DNA from 3 places in the Cetobacterium sp. 2G large genome. Region 3 is predicted to be linked to each of the others. Evidence: riboswitches for the same ligand, from Rfam matches in the RefSeq annotation. Region 3 holds a riboswitch; each other region holds the start of a gene.
The links. A riboswitch is a leader RNA that binds a small molecule or an ion and turns the genes downstream of it on or off. The one in region 3 is predicted to bind lysine.
Positions count from the first base shown of each region.

Region 1: another riboswitch for lysine. It lies ahead of H5J23_RS01515 (sodium:alanine symporter family protein); the one in region 3 lies ahead of H5J23_RS09745 (Na+/H+ antiporter NhaC family protein).
Region 2: another riboswitch for lysine. It lies ahead of H5J23_RS05980 (aspartate kinase); the one in region 3 lies ahead of H5J23_RS09745 (Na+/H+ antiporter NhaC family protein).

Region 1 is NZ_JACHTH010000003.1:47,291-52,735, forward strand. Features, by position in the region: gene lysA (diaminopimelate decarboxylase) at 1-365, opposite strand, end outside; gene H5J23_RS01515 (sodium:alanine symporter family protein) at 362-1,840, opposite strand; lysine riboswitch at 1,947-2,118, opposite strand; gene H5J23_RS01520 (ketose-bisphosphate aldolase) at 2,191-3,144, opposite strand; gene H5J23_RS01525 (carbohydrate kinase family protein) at 3,117-4,037, opposite strand; gene H5J23_RS01530 (PTS ascorbate transporter subunit IIC) at 4,039-5,409, opposite strand; gene H5J23_RS01535 (PTS sugar transporter subunit IIB) at 5,434-5,445, opposite strand, start outside.
Region 2 is NZ_JACHTH010000005.1:661,291-666,735, forward strand. Features, by position in the region: gene H5J23_RS05975 (argininosuccinate synthase) at 1-920, shown strand, start outside; lysine riboswitch at 958-1,132, shown strand; gene H5J23_RS05980 (aspartate kinase) at 1,230-2,432, shown strand; gene H5J23_RS05985 (aspartate-semialdehyde dehydrogenase) at 2,446-3,429, shown strand; gene H5J23_RS05990 (pyridoxal phosphate-dependent aminotransferase) at 3,444-4,604, shown strand; gene H5J23_RS05995 (N-acetylmannosamine-6-phosphate 2-epimerase) at 4,621-5,268, opposite strand; gene H5J23_RS06000 (PTS transporter subunit EIIC) at 5,278-5,445, opposite strand, start outside.
Region 3 is NZ_JACHTH010000005.1:1,453,633-1,459,077, forward strand. Features, by position in the region: gene plsX (phosphate acyltransferase PlsX) at 1-6, opposite strand, end outside; gene rpmF (50S ribosomal protein L32) at 106-288, opposite strand; gene H5J23_RS09735 (DUF177 domain-containing protein) at 325-807, opposite strand; gene ychF (redox-regulated ATPase YchF) at 897-1,991, opposite strand; gene H5J23_RS09745 (Na+/H+ antiporter NhaC family protein) at 2,096-3,571, opposite strand; lysine riboswitch at 3,687-3,863, opposite strand; gene gpmI (2,3-bisphosphoglycerate-independent phosphoglycerate mutase) at 3,917-5,437, opposite strand.

The DNA of each region.
Region 1 (5,445 bases), on a different contig from region 3:
CTTCCTACACACATCTCTAACTCTTCTAATGATTTATTATTTCCATGCATATGAATCTTTTTAGGATTAATTTTTGTAGATAAAATTGTATGTAGTTCCCCTGCTGAAACGGCGTCTATATCTAACCCCATTTTATCAACTACTTGAACCATCCCTTTTGACAGATAAGCTTTTGAAGCATAAACAATCGTTGTTTTAAATTTCTCACTATGAAATCCCTCTTTTAAAGCTGTAATTTTTTTCTCCATAAGCTCTAAATCATATATGTAAAGAGGTGTTCCATACTCCTCCTGTAGCTTCATTACCAAAACTCCACCAATCTCTAAAACTCCATTAACATCTTTCATAGTTCCTAAAAATTTCATAATAATCCCCCTTTTTCCTCATAGTCCTTTAAGGCCATTTGACTATATTTAAACCCTATTATAATTAAAGGTACGTTTATATACACCATCATGATATTTGTTAAATCACTTATTATCCAAATATTATCTAACTCTGCTCCAGACCAAACACATGCTACTCCAAAAGGTATGAAAACTAGTGAAGATATTAGTTTCATAATATTTAGGAAAACCTTGTTTCTTGATATCTCTGTTGCTGAAACCTCTATAAAGGCTATCATTCCTAAGATAGTTGAAAAAGCAAACATTCCATAGCATAGAGCAACTAAGAACTGAATAGGTTTCTCTAACATTGTTGGAGATAGTACCTTTAATGATGTTATAAAGTAACCTAATTTATCACTTCTTAAAGCCATAAAGTCAAACCCATCTAAATTCCAAACATTAGCAATTATAACTAAGAATCCAGAGATTGTACAAATTACAAAGGTATCTACAAAAACTCCAAAAGATTGAATAAACCCTTGCTCAACTGGGTGCTTTGCATCTGCTGCCGCCGCTGCCATAGTAACAGTTCCCTGTCCAGCTTCATTAGACATTAGTCCTCTTTTTATACCCTGTTGCAGTGCAATTCCCATAGCTCCTCCAAAGATAGCTTCAGGACTAAAAGCTCCCCTAAATACAGCTGTAAAAAAGTATGGAACTTTGTCTAAGTTTATTCCTATTAAAAACAGTGCTATTACAAAATATGTCACTGCCATTATTGGAACTATAAAGTCTGTAGCTAGTGCCACTCTTCTAATTCCACCAAAAATAATTATTGTTGTAACTAAGATAATCAATAAACCTATTACAATATATAAAGTATCTGTTCTAGCATAAACACTTCCTGTAACTTGACTAGCAACTGATCCAAATGCTGTAAACATATGAAATACTTGAGATGGTAGTGTAAATAGTGCATAAAAAATATATGCTACAGCTATTATAAAACCAACAACTTTACTGTTATTTAGTAATCTTCTACCATAGTAAGCTATTCCTCCAACATAATCATCTCCATTTTTTTCTTTAAAAATTTGAGAAAGAGTAGCTTCTACAAAACATGTTGCCATTCCAAAGAATGCACTAACCCACATCCAAAATAGTGCTCCAGGCCCTCCTGCTAAAACAGCACCTGTTACTCCCATTATGTTTCCTGGTCCAATTCTCGTGGCACTACTTAGTAGAAAAGAGGCCATTGGAGATATTCCAATTTTAGTTTCATTTTTTCTCTTTAAAATATCCACACTTCTTTTAAAATATCTGATCTGTACAAAATTTAGTTTCAGTGTGAAATATAGTCCACACCCTATTAGTAGTAAAATAGCCAGTGAAAACTCACCTATTATTGGGATATTTTTGTAAAACTCCAAGTTTCTTGGAAACTCCCACAGAACATCCGTTATTGGATTTAAAAAACTAAAAACATCATTTACCCTACTTAAATAACTCATATTATTTTCCCCTTTTTTCATTTTTTAATAAAAAAAAACTACCACAAAAAAGTTATGGTAGTTTTGTAAAATTTCACTATATGATATATAAGAAAATTGTTTTACAACTTTGGATAGCACAACATTAGATACCTAATGACAGTTATATAGATGTTCTCTATATCCCCAATAAAAATTTTGACGAATTTTTATTTCGGCAAATTCCCCTTTCAACTGACTTCAAAGCTTTGTCTAGCTCCATCAACTTACTCTTGTCCTCTGCAACCTCTACCTTTGTATTTTTTATTAGACACATAATATCACACAAAAAAATTTAAAGCAAATTTTTTTTATAAAATTACAACATCTCTCTATTTAAATACTCTCGTTATCTTTTCAGAATAATAGCTTTCCATAGCCTTCTTAGGTACACCTAAATACTTTTTCAAGTCCATCTCTTTAGGATTGTTTTTCATGTATTCTAAAAGTGTACTTGTAAATACCAATCTTCCATCAGTATCCACATTTATCTTTGTAACTATAGATTTAGATGCCTTTTTTAACTCTAAATCAGGGATTCCAATGGCATCTTTTATCATTCCACCATTATCTCTAAACTTTTCAATATACTCTCCAGGAACTGAAGATGACCCATGTAAAACAATTGGGAACTCTCCTAAAACCTCTCTTATATTTTCAAGAATATCCAATCTTAACTTTGGATCTTCCCCAGGTTTAAATTTGTGTGCTCCATGAGCAGTTCCAATGGCAATAGCTAGTGAATCTACACCAGTCTTTTGAACAAACTCAACTACCTCTTTAGGATTAGTAAACTTATTCTCATCAGAAGATATCTCATCCTCTATTCCAGATAGAACTCCTAACTCTCCCTCAACTGAAGCGTCGTACTCCTTCGCTAAATCAACTACCTCTCTAGTCTTTTCAATATTCTTATAAAACTCCTCGTGAGAAGCATCTATCATAACAGATGAAAAACCATAATCTAAACAATCCTTAATTAAATCATAGTCCTTACCATGATCTAAATTTAAAGCTACTCCAATGTTGCTACCTTTAGCTCTTAAATCTAAAATAGCACCCTTTACCATAAGAGGTAGAGTTTCTTTACCTATATAGTTTCTTGCTGATTCTGAAATCTGTAAAATAACATCTGAATTAGCCTCATGACAAGCATTCAGTATCGCCTTTAATTGCTCTAAGTTAGCGAAGTTAAAAGCTGGTATTGAATACCCTTTTTCATTGGCCTTTCTAAACATCTCTTTTGTATTAACTAATCCTAAATCTTGAAATCTGTACTTTGCCATTTTTCCATCCTCTCGTATACGTCTTTTAATTCAGGTATTGATTCTCTTCCACCTATTTTCTCCACAGATAGTGATGCACATACTGATGAAAACTTAATTGCCTCTGTAAAGTCATACCCTTTTCCTAAACTATAGACAAAGGCACCATGGAATATATCTCCAGCTCCTGTTGTATCAATAGCTTTTGTTTTAAAGGCAGGGAAGTTATATAACTCTCCATTTTTTCTATATATACACCCTTTTTCTCCTAAAGTTATAACTACAGTTTTTCCATTTAAATCTTCTAATTTAGAAAAAACCTCTTTATAGTTTTCCTCAGTTAATCTCTCTACTTTTGTGTAATCCCTTGCAAAATCCTCAGAACATATTAGATAGTCAACTTTCTGAGCTAACTCAACAGTTTCCTCTTTATAACTTCCTGCATCTAAAACAGTTAGAGCCTTTGGAAAAGTATCTAATGTCATTCTTGCTAACTCAATCTCATGCCCATCAAATAGTACTATCTCAGGTTGTGAAGAGTACTCTATTTTATAATCACTTGGTATTAAGTTTTTATTTCTATGATTTAATATTGTTCTACTTCCATTTGAAGTATTAGTTATAATCATACTGCAAGGTGTTGTATAGCCATCTTTAATTAGTGAGTTTTTAAGCTCCACTTGAACAGACTTTAACTCTTTAACAATTAAATCTCCATATAGATCTTTTCCTAAAGTTGTTATATAAGATGGAAACTCACCAAATTTTCCTAAAAGGTAGGCCGCATTACCAGTGGGCCCACCTCCCATTATTTTTGTTTCATCAGCTTTATATTTTCTATTTTCTATAGGATACTCGTGTAAAACGTAAGTTATATCACAAGCAGAGTGTCCTACACATAATATCTTATTCATTTTAATACTCATCCTTTGCATTTATAACTTTCACATCTTTTTTAACTATTGATGGAACGATTATAAATATAGCTAACACTAAGATTATTGCTAATATTCCTGGTGCTTTGTAAACCTCTCCAACTTTTCCAACAATGATTCCTAACACTCCAAAGTCTATATCTCCAAAAGTTGTATTTTGGAATCCAATTCCACCTAATACAGGAAGTAGTAAAGCTGGTAGGAAAGATAGGAATAAACCGTTAACAAAAGCTCCTACAATAGCTCCCTTTTTTCCACCTGTTGCGTTACCATAAATTCCCGCTGTAGCTCCACAGAAGAAGTGAGGTACTAATCCAGGTATTATTAAAACAGCTCCCATAGCTCCTAAGATTAACATACCAAGAACTCCACCTACAAATGATGATAGGAATCCAATTATAACAGCGTTAGGTGCATAAGTGAAGAACACTGCACAGTCAACAGCTGGTATAGAGTTTGGAATTACTTTTTGTGAAATTCCTTGGAAAGCTGGTATTAATTCAGCTAGTATCATTCTAACTCCGTTATAAACAATTGTTACTCCAACTGCAAAACTTAAAGCTGATATTATAGCAAATACTATATAGTTTTTTCCACCAGATAACTCTGATACATACTCAGGTCCTGCTGCAACTGCTGCAACGATGTAGAACACTAACATTGTTATTCCTGTAGATATAGTTGTATCTCTTAAGAAGTTTAATTTTTCAGGAATTTTAATGTTTTCAGTACTATCCTCTGGATTTCCAATTTTCTCTCCTATGAAAGCTGAAACATAATAACCTAAAGAACCAAAGTGTCCCATAGCTATTCCATCATCATCAGTAACTAAATCAGTATATCTCTGTCCAATTGCTGGTGAAATTGCAGACCACATTCCTAAAAGTAATCCTCCAACAAGAACAAGAACTCCACCTGTAAATCCAATCTTTGCAAGAACTGCTGAGAACATACAAGCTAAGAAGAAACTGTGGTGTCCTGTTAAGAATATATATTTAAACTTTGTAAATCTAGCTATTAATATGTTTATAATTAACCCTGCTAATAAAATAAACATAGTTTCTTTTCCTAAAACCTTTTGAGCTATTGAAACAATAGCCTCGTTATTTGGAACAACCCCTGTTATATTAAATCCCTTCTCAATCATCTTCCCTAAATAATCAAGGTTTTTAACGATAAAGTCTGCTCCCGCACCTAACATAATGAAACCTAATATTGGTTTTAAAGTTCCTACAATCAATTTATTAATTGGTTTTTTTAAAGCTACTAACCCTATAAAAGACATCAATCCTAATAAAAAAGCTGGATTTGTTAATATATCATTTCCTATTACTGCTATCAATCCTAACATAATTTATTCACCCCTCAATAATCATTATTTAACTAA
Region 2 (5,445 bases), 790 kb from region 3:
CAGTTATTGGAAAAGCTTTAGTTGAGGTGGCCCATATAGAAGGGGCGAAATATATAGCTCATGGAGCAACGGGTAAGGGAAATGATCAAGTAAGATTTGAATTAGCTATAAAAGCTTTGGATCCATCTTTGAAAATAATAGCTCCTTGGAGAATTTGGGATATTAAATCAAGAGAGGAAGAGATTGAATATCTAGAAAAAAATGGGATTACACTTCCATTTCATAAAAAATCTCCTTATAGTAGAGATGAGAATTTATTTCATGTAAGTCATGAGGGGTTTGACTTAGAATGTCCTTCAAAAGAGCCTAACTATGAGAATGTTTTACAATGGGTTAAGACTCTAGAAGTAGCAAATGAAAAATCTGAGTACATAAATATTGAATTTGTAAAAGGAGTTCCTGTTGCAATAAATGGAGAAAAAATGAGTGGAGTAGAAATTATAAAACAATTAAATAAAATTGGTGGAAATCATGGGATTGGTGTTTTAGATATGGTTGAAAATAGATTGGTTGGAATGAAATCAAGAGGAGTTTATGAAACTCCAGGAGGAACAATTTTATTTTTTGCTCATGAAGAATTAGAAAGATTGTGTTTAGATAAAGATACGTATCAAGAAAAAATAAAACTATCACATGATTTTTCAAAATTAGTCTATAATGGTCAATGGTTTACAACTTTAAGAAAAGCTATAACAGCTTTTGTAGATGTAACTCAAGAGTTCGTGACGGGGGAAGTAAAGCTAAAATTATATAAAGGAAATATTATTTTAGCAGGAACGACATCTCCATTTACATTATATTCAGAGGAGTATTCAACTTTTGAAAAAGATAGTGTTTATAATCAAAAAGATGCAGAAGGATTTATAAATCTTTTTGGATTACCGATTAAAATAGAAGCACTTTTAAGAAAAAACTTTTGACATTTGAAAAAAAATGTGATATTCTGCCTTAAATTAATATTTTGATAGAGGTTGCAAATTTTATTAGTAAATAAACTGAGATTAGTAGATCAAAGATGTTTGTTAAAAGGAAAATTTGCCGAAGTTTAAGTTTTTCTACTAAAAAATTTAAGCTGGGTACATAAAGAATATTTATGTAACTGTCACCAAATTGGTGTTGTGCTATCGTGGATTATTTTAAGCTAACATAGTTGAAATGAGAGTTTTAAGCGATGGTTATTTTTTTGACTATCGCTTTTTTTATTATTAAAATCATCTAAGGAGGAACTAATGAGAGTAGTAAAAAAATTTGGAGGAAGCTCAGTTGCAACAATAGAAAAAATAAAAGATATAGCTAAAGATATATCTAAAAACTATAAATATGGTGATGAAATTGTAATTGTAGTTTCAGCTATGGGAAAAACAACAGATGAGTTGATAAAATTAGCTAAAGAGATTTCAGAAACTCCAGATGTAAGAGAACTTGATTCATTATTATCAACAGGAGAGCAAAAATCAATCTCTCTTTTAAGTATGGCATTAAAAGAAATTGGATGTAAGGCTATCTCTTTAACTGGTGCTCAAGCAGGGATAAGAACAGGTGGAACACATACTAAAAATAAAATCGAAAGTATAAAAATTGATAGAATAGAAAAGCATTTAAAAGATGGAAAAATTGTAATTGTTGCTGGATTTCAAGGGGTAAATGAAGATGGCGATATAACAACATTAGGAAGAGGTGGATCTGATACGAGTGCAGTTGCCTTAGCTGCAGCATTAAAGTGCGATTGCGAGATATATACAGATGTTACAGGAATATATGGTGTAGACCCTAGAGTTTATAAAAATGCTAAAAAACTTGAAAAAATTTCATACGAGGAGATGATGGAGATGGCAAATTTAGGTGCAGGAGTAATGGAGACTAGAGCAGTTGAAATAGGGAAAAAATATGGCGTTAAGATTTACGTTGGACAAACTTTAGGAGTTGAAACAGGAACATATATATGTGATAATAGTGAAATAATTGAAAAAAAAGCTGTAACAGGAATATCTATAAATAAAAATGTTATAATGGTAAATTTAGAAAACTTTTTAGCAATTCCTAAAAATGTAGCAATCATTTTTAATAATTTAGCTAAGCATAGTGTTAATGTTGATATGATATCACAAAATGAAGTTGAAAACGTTAAGGGAAGTATAGGATTTACTTGTCCTTTGACAGATGAGCACTTTTTAAATAGATCATTAGAGGAGATTGCTAAGGAGATTCCAGATATAGAGGTTACAAAAAGAACAGGAGTTGTAAAAATATCTTTAGTAGGAATAGGAATGATAAGCAATTTTGGCGTAGCAGCAAAAGTTTTTGAAGTATTAGCAGAGATTGATTCATCATTTTATCAATGCACTACATCAGAAATTTCAATCTCGTTAATTATAAAAGAATCTGATACAATAAAAGTAGTAGAAAAATTAGCAGAAGTATTTTCAATATAATGGAGGGACTAAAATGTATAATATAGCAATAGTAGGAGCAAGCGGATTGGTAGGTGGAACTTTTTTAAAAGTTTTAGAGGAGAGAGATTTGCCAATAAAAAATTTATATCTTTTTGCTTCGGCTCGTTCAGCTGGAAAAGAGGTTATTTTTAAAGGGAAAACTTTAGTGATAGAGGAGCTTACAGAAAATAGTTTTGATAGAGAGATAGATATAGCACTATTTTCAGCTGGAGGAGATATTAGTAAGAAATTTGCTCCAATTGCAAGTGAAAAAGGTGTAATAGTAGTTGACAATAGTAGTGCTTGGAGAATGGACGAAAATGTTCCACTAGTAGTGCCAGAAGTAAATCCAGAGGATATATTTAAAAATAATGGTATAATAGCTAACCCAAATTGTTCAACGATTCAATCAGTTGTTCCATTAAAAGTAATAGATGAGCTATATGGTATAAAAAGAGTTGTGTATTCAACATACCAAGCTGTATCGGGAAGTGGAATAAAAGGAATAGAGGATTTACAAAGAGGATTAAAAGGAGAAGAACCAAAAACATATCCTCATCCAATAGTTAATAATTGTTTACCACATATAGATTCTTTTTTAGAGAATGGATATACTAAAGAGGAAGAAAAAATGATAAATGAAACTCGTAAAATTTTAAATAAAAAAAATCTTCCAATAACTGCAACATGTGTTAGAGTACCAGTTTTAAATGGACATTCTATATCGATAAATGTTGAGTTAGAAAGAGAAGCGAACTTAGAAGAACTAAAAGCAAAATTTAGAGAAACAAAAGGCATTGTGCTTGAAGATGATGTGAAAAATAATAGATACCCATTAGCTACTGAAGCTAATGGAACGGATGAAGTTTATGTGGGGCGTTTAAGAAAAGATTTTAGCATAGAAAAAGGATTAAACTTATGGGTTGTAGCTGATAATATTAGAAAAGGAGCAGCAACAAATGCAGTGCAAATTGCAGAAATTTTAATGAAAAAATAACTAGAGGAGAAAATATGCTAAAAGTAAATCCAAATTTAGATAAAATTGAGATATCTGTTATAAGAAAGATAGCAGAAGCTTGTAGAGAATATGAAGGGGGTGAAAAGCCACTGATTAATCTAACAATAGGAGAACCAGATTTACCACAACCTAAAATAATAATAGATGAAACTATTGGGTATATGAAAGATGCTAAATTAGGTTATCCACAGTTAGGTGGTATGATTGAGTTAAGAGAAGAGATTGGAAGATATTATAAAGAAAGATATAATTTAAATATAGAACCAGATGAAATAATTATAACTGTCGGCAGTACAGAAGGATTATCAACAGCAATAAAGACTATAATTATGCCAGGAGATGAGGTTCTAACTCCTTTACCTGTTTATCCAGGGTATGAGCCATTAATAACATTAGCTGGAGCTAAGTTAATAAAAATGGATACGTCAAGTGACAATTTTGAATTGACTGTTGATGTTTTAAAAAAATATGTGACTCCTCAAACGAAAGCTATTATTTTAAATTATCCATCAAACCCATCAGGTATAACTATATCTAGAAAAAATAGAGATGAGATATTAAAATTTGCTAAAGAGAATCATTTGTATATAATAAGCGATGAGGTTTATAGTGAAATTATATTTGAGGGTGAACATAATAGCTTTTTACAAGATGGATATAGAGAAAATGTTATTTTAATTAATGGTTTTTCAAAATCACATTCTTTAACTGGTTGGAGAATAGGATATATAATAGCAAGTAAAAAAATGAGAGAGTATTTGGTAAAGGTACATCAATATGCAGTAACATCAGCGAGTATAATTTCTCAAAAAGGAGCACTAATAGCTTTAAAAGAGTGTAAAGATATATCTTCACAAGTTGAAATTTATAAGAAAAGAGCTGAAAGTGTATATAAAAAGTTAAAAGAAAAACAAATATCTGTTATAAAACCAAAAGGAGCAATCTATATTTTTGTATCCTTAGATGGAATTACAAAATTAAACTCTTTAGATTTTGCTAAGAGTCTTTTAGAAGAGGAAAGAGTTGCAGTTGTTCCTGGAATAGCCTTTGGAATGGATAATTATATAAGAATTTCTTTAGTAAAAGATGAAGAAATTTTAAATGAAGCAATAGATAGATTTATTAATTTTGTAAATAAAAAAGATAGAGAATAAACTCTATCTTTTTTTATTAAAATTTAACTTTATTAACTTCATCAGCAAATTTTTTAGTAATAAGTTGAGGTCTAGTGATAGCACCACCAACAACAACAGCATAAGATCCTAATTCCATTGCTAATTTTGATTTCTCTGGAGTGTCAAAATTTCCCTCAGCAATTATAGGAGTTTTACATTTTGATATTAACTCTTTAAGAACATCAAAGTTATTTAAGTCTTTAGACTGTTCAGTGTATCCAACTAAAGTTGTTCCAATATAATCAAAACCTAATTTTTCTGCACGAACTCCCTCTTCAGTAGTAGAGATATCAGCCATAAATTTTTGGTTAGGATATTTAACTTTTAAAGACTTTAAAAGGTTTAAATCAGCATTTATAGTAGCATCAAGAGCAATGACATCAATATTAGTAGCAATAAGTGCTTCTAACTCTTTTTCAGTGGGAGTAATATAAGAAACCATATTCTCATAATCTTTTTTTATGATACCAATGATTGGTAAATCAACTACTTTTTTTATTTCAAGAATATCTTCTACTCCATTGGCTCTAATTCCAACAGCTCCTCCTATTTGAGCAGCAACAGCCATTCTGCCCATTATAAATGAACTGTGTAAAGGTTCGTTTTCTAGTGCTTGACATGATACAATAAGACCTCTTTTCATAAAATCCTCCTAGTTGTTATTTTCTATAATCTCATTTATTTTTTGTTTAATAGGATCAGCCATAGCTCCAAAAATAGCTTGAATTCCACCTTGTACTTCTAAAACCCCAGTTGCACCAAGACTTTTTAATTTAGCTTTGTCAACTTTAGATACATCTTTAACAGATACTCTAAGTCT
Region 3 (5,445 bases):
TCTCATATTTTCTCCTCAATCAATATATAATTATTAACTATTATATCATATTTTTGGAAATAAAAAAAAGCAAGATTTAACTATCCCGCTTTTTTTTATAAGATATTACTCTACTTCTGTAGCTAATACTTGCTTTCCGTTGTAATCTCCACATGCAAGACAAACTCTGTGCGGTCTTCTTGGTGCTCCACATTTGTCACAAGTTGCTAAAGTAGAACCTGTTAATGCGTGGTGAGATCTTCTCATGTTTTTCTTAGCTTTCGAAGTTTTCTTCTTAGGTACTGCCATCTTAGTTTCCCTCCTAATACATTCATATTTAAAAATTTAAAATTTTATGTCTAATAATTGCTGCCATCTTGGGTCAACATCCTCTTTAGAGTATTTTTCTACTTCAGAAGTATCTGAACACTCTGGAAGACATGCCTCATATTGTGACAAATCAAGTATTATATATTCTCTAACCAGATCAGAGATATCTATTTCGCTGTTTATAGCTTCTTCAAAATGTTTGTCTCCAAACTCCTCTTCTGGCTTCAGACTAGATATATACTTAGAATATTCTTTTGGATCTAGATATTCTCCTTTAAATTCTCCTTGAATTAAAGGTTCTATTTCTGCTAAACATCTAACACACTCTAATCTTAGTACTGTTCTATAAGACCCTTCAATTACATAACCATTTCCCTCTTTATAGGCTTTTCCTTTTATAGTTACACCCTCTGGAGTGTCCATAGAATCCATAGTCTTCTCAACATAATCAAAGGTTACCTCTGATTCATTAATAATTTCACTAAGCTTGATTATCAATGTTATCCTCCTTATAATTACAATACCTTAATATTTTACTAGTTTTTTTAAAGGTTGTCAAGTAATTTTTCTTAACAACCTTTTATATTTTATACATTAAATAAAAACTCCATTAAGTCCCCATCTTTTACAATGTATTCTTTTCCTTCTAGTCTTAAAACTCCTGCTTCTTGAGCTCCTTTCCATCCAGAACACTTTATAAAGTCCTCATATCCAACTACTTTTGCTCTAATAAATCCTCTTTCAAAATCTGTATGGATTTCTCCAGCTGCCTTTGGAGCTGTATCTCCTATCTTTATAGTCCACGCTCTTACTTCTTTTACTCCTGCTGTGAAATAAGTTTGTAGTCCTAATAGTTTAAATCCTGCTCTGATTAATCTATTTAATCCTGGCTCTTCTACTCCTAAAGCCTCTAAAAACTCTTTTTTATCCTCTTCTTCCATCTCTTGAAGTTCTGATTCTACTTTTGCAGATACAACAACAACTTCTGCTCCTAAACCTGCTGCATATTCTTTTACCTTTTCTACATATTCATTTCCTGTAGCTAATTCATCTTCTGATACATTTGCTGCAAACATCATTGGCTTTTGTGTTAAAAGTTGATATGTTCTCATTAACTCTTGCTCTTCAGGTGTTAATGCAAGTGTTCTTAACATCTTATACTCATCTAAATGTGCTTTACACTTTTCTAAAACTGGCATTAATGCTAAAGCTTCTTTATTTTTTGCTTTGAACAATTTTGATTGCTTTTCTATAGCTTTTTCAACAGTTTCCATATCAGCTAAAATAAGTTCTCCGTTTATAATTTCAATATCTCTTATTGGATCTACACTTCCACTTACGTGAATAATGTTCTCATCTTCAAAACATCTAACAACTTGACAAATTGCAGCAGTAGTTCTAATGTTTGATAGGAATTTATTTCCTAGACCTTCACCTTTTGCTGCTCCTTCAACTAAACCTGCAATATCCACAAATTCAACTGTTGCGTGCTGAACTCTTTGAGGATTTATTATTTTTGATAACTCATCTAATCTTTGATCTGGAACTGTTACCATTCCTACGTTTGGTTCTATTGTACAGAACGGATAGTTTGCTGCTTCTGCCGCTCCAGCTTTTGTTATTGCGTTAAAAAGAGTTGACTTTCCAACATTTGGAAGTCCTACTATTCCTATACCTATCATTTTAGAGATTCCTCCTGAAATTTTATTTTACTTTAGATTTTACCATATATAAAACCTTTTGTAAATAAAAAAACCCTCACTTTATTTAGTAAGGGTTTTAATTTTTAAGCTTTTTCACCTACACAATTTTCTACAGTTGCCTTTTTTAATCTTACTTTTGGTTCACTTGGTAATCCAAATCTTGGAATAAATCTATCTAATCCTGTTAATGTTGCTATTAAAATTGTTGATACTGCTATTAATGCTAAGAAATTGAATTTGATTATATCCATTGCACTAAATTTATATAATGGATAAACAGCTTGAGCTATTCCTAAATAAAATCCTATATATACATGCCATGGAATTAGTTGTGATCCAAACACTCCTAGAGCATCACTAAATGTCGCATTTCTAAGTCTTAATGTTTCAATATCCTCTGGTGAACCTTCAACATTTTTCTCAACAATCTCTCTTATAATTGGTCCCATAGTAACTATCTGAGCCATCTCATCTGCTAAACCAGCATTTCCTAATATAGATAGTACTCCATTACAAAACATCAATTGTCTTACATTTTTTGAAACTGCAACCACTATATTTGATAACGGTCTAAACGCATCCATCAACTTCATTATTCCACCGAATGCTGCAACCCACATCATCATTACAATTACCCAAGATCCTGCACCCTCAAATCCAGAATATAGTAGATTTAAAAATGCACCTGTACTTTCAACTGTTCCTGCAAACATACCTAATATATATGCTGCAAATATTCCTATGAACAAACATAAAAGTGTTGTTAATCCTCTAAACGCTGCTATCAAAACAAGAATTAATGGTATTATCATATAAGTTGGTACACCTGTTTTTACTTGATTTAGTAACGTAACTGCAGACTCTCTTTTTTCAGCAAGTACTATCCAAACCTCTTCTGGTATTTGTCCAATAGCTGTTGCTGCATCTCCTGTAGTTGTAGGTAATCCCATTGCTACTCCAGCTACATAAAAAGCTACAATTCCTAATATTAAAACTAGTCCAGACCAATATCCTTGGTGTCTTATTCTCTTTATTACTTCAACTTTTTGAATTCCAGAACTTACAATTGTTGTATCTGATATAAGTCCTATGTTATCTCCAAAACATGCTCCACCAGCTATTGCTCCTACTGTTAAGGCAATATTCCCTCCAACGATATGGTTAAGCCATAAAAATATCGGTGCACAAGCAGCAAATGTTCCCCAGCTTGTTCCTGTTGCTATTGATAAAACTGATGTTACGATTATTCCTACAACTGCTACTGTTCTCCCTGTCAATCCCACATTTAAAGCTAAATTTATAATAGAAGCTCCAACCCCTGTTGACATGAACACTTCTGCCATAGCATATGCTACCATTAAAATAAAAAATGCAACCTGCATCTCTTTTGCATTATTTATAACTGCTTCAATTATATCATTTACTTTCTTCTTTTCAACAAATCCTGCAACTAATGCTGCATATACTGTTGCTATAGGTGCTGCTATTAAAGCATCATATCCCATAAACATTAACATTGCTAATATAGCAACTGGACTTAATTTTAATAGTTCTGTTATTCTGTTCATCCTAAAACCTCCAAGTTTAATTTTATATTTTAGTTTCACTGAAATTTTAGGTAAAAAAAACTACCGTATGGAAAATACGGTAGCTAATCTGCAAAATATATCACAAATTTTGGATAGCACAACACCAGATTCTATCTGATGACAGTCATATGAATATTTTTCACATGCCCAACAAAGATTTTTGACTTAATCTTCATTTCGGCGAACTTCCCTTTCTCTCAACTTCAGCGCTCTGTCCAGCTCTATTGAGTTACTCTTGTCATTCGCAACCTCTACCTAAAATATTAAATTTTCGAAACTTTAAATTATAGTATCATTATTTGTTTTCTCTGTCAATTATTTTTTTATTAAAGAAACTCCATTCATTTCAGCTGGTTTCTCAATATTTAATATTTCTAACATTGTTGGAGCCACGTCAGCTAACTTTCCATGGTTTAGTTGTCCTTTAAAATTATTAGAAACATATATAAATGGTACCTCATTTGTTGTATGCGCAGTAAATGCCTCATTTGTTACTGGGTCTACCATTTTTTCAGCATTTCCATGGTCAGCTGTTATTAATACTGTTCCATCTAATTCTAGAACTTTATTAACAATCTCTCCCACACCTTTATCAACAGCTTTTATTGCTTTTACAGCTGCGTCAAATACACCAGTGTGTCCAACCATATCAGGATTAGCAAAGTTCATTACAATAACATCAAACTTATCAGAATCTAATGCTTCTAAAACTTTCTTTGTTAATTCTGGAGCTGACATTTCTGGTTGTAAGTCATATGTTGCAACTTTTGGAGATGCAACTAATATTCTCTCTTCACCTTTGAATTCAGTTTCTTTTCCTCCGTTAAAGAAGAAAGTAACGTGTGCATACTTTTCAGTTTCAGCTGTTCTTAACTGAGTTAAGTTGTGATTTGATATAACTTCTCCTAAAGTGTTAGTTATGTCTTTATCTGTATAAATGATTTCTGCATCTATAGTTGAATCATACTGTCTCATGCAGTAGTATTTAGGCTCTAAATATTCTCTTTGGAATCCTTTAAAGTCTTTATCTGTTAAAGCTCTTGTTATTTGTCTAGCTCTATCTGGTCTGTAATTGAAATTAATTACAACATCACCTTTTTTGATTTCTCCAGATTTTGTTAATAAAACTGGCTTTATAAATTCATCTGTTATTTTTTCAGCATATGAATCTTCTATAATTTGTTCAGGAGTTTTTTCAGTTACTTCTACTTTTCCAACTATAGCATCATAAGCCTTTTCTGTTCTATCCCAGTTAGTATCTCTATCCATTGAAAAATATCTTCCAGAAATAGTTGCAATTTCTCCTACTCCTATCTCTTTTATTTTTTCTTCTAATTTTTTTATAAACTCTAATCCTGAAGTAGGAGCAGTATCTCTTCCATCCATAAATGCATGGATATATACTTTTGTTAATCCTGTTCTTTTTGCCATCTCTAATAATCCAAATAGGTGATTAATATGAGAGTGAACTCCTCCATCTGATAAAAGTCCCATGAAATGAATTGCTTTATCATTATTTTTAGCATAGTTAAATGCTTCTACAACTTTAGCTTTTTCAAAAAATTCTCCATCTCTAATCTCTTTTGTAATTTCTACTAGAGGTTGATAAATAACTCTTCCAGCACCTAAATTTAAGTGTCCTACCTCAGAGTTACCCATTTGTCCTTCTGGTAATCCTACAGCTTCTCCAGATGCTTTTATTAATGTATGTGGATAAGTATTAAATAATCTTTCAAAATTTTCTGGTTTTGCTTCTGCAATAGCATTTTTTTCTGTTGCATTTGGGTTGTATCCCCAACCATCAAGAACCATTAACATTAAAGGTTTTTTAGCCATTTTTTAGC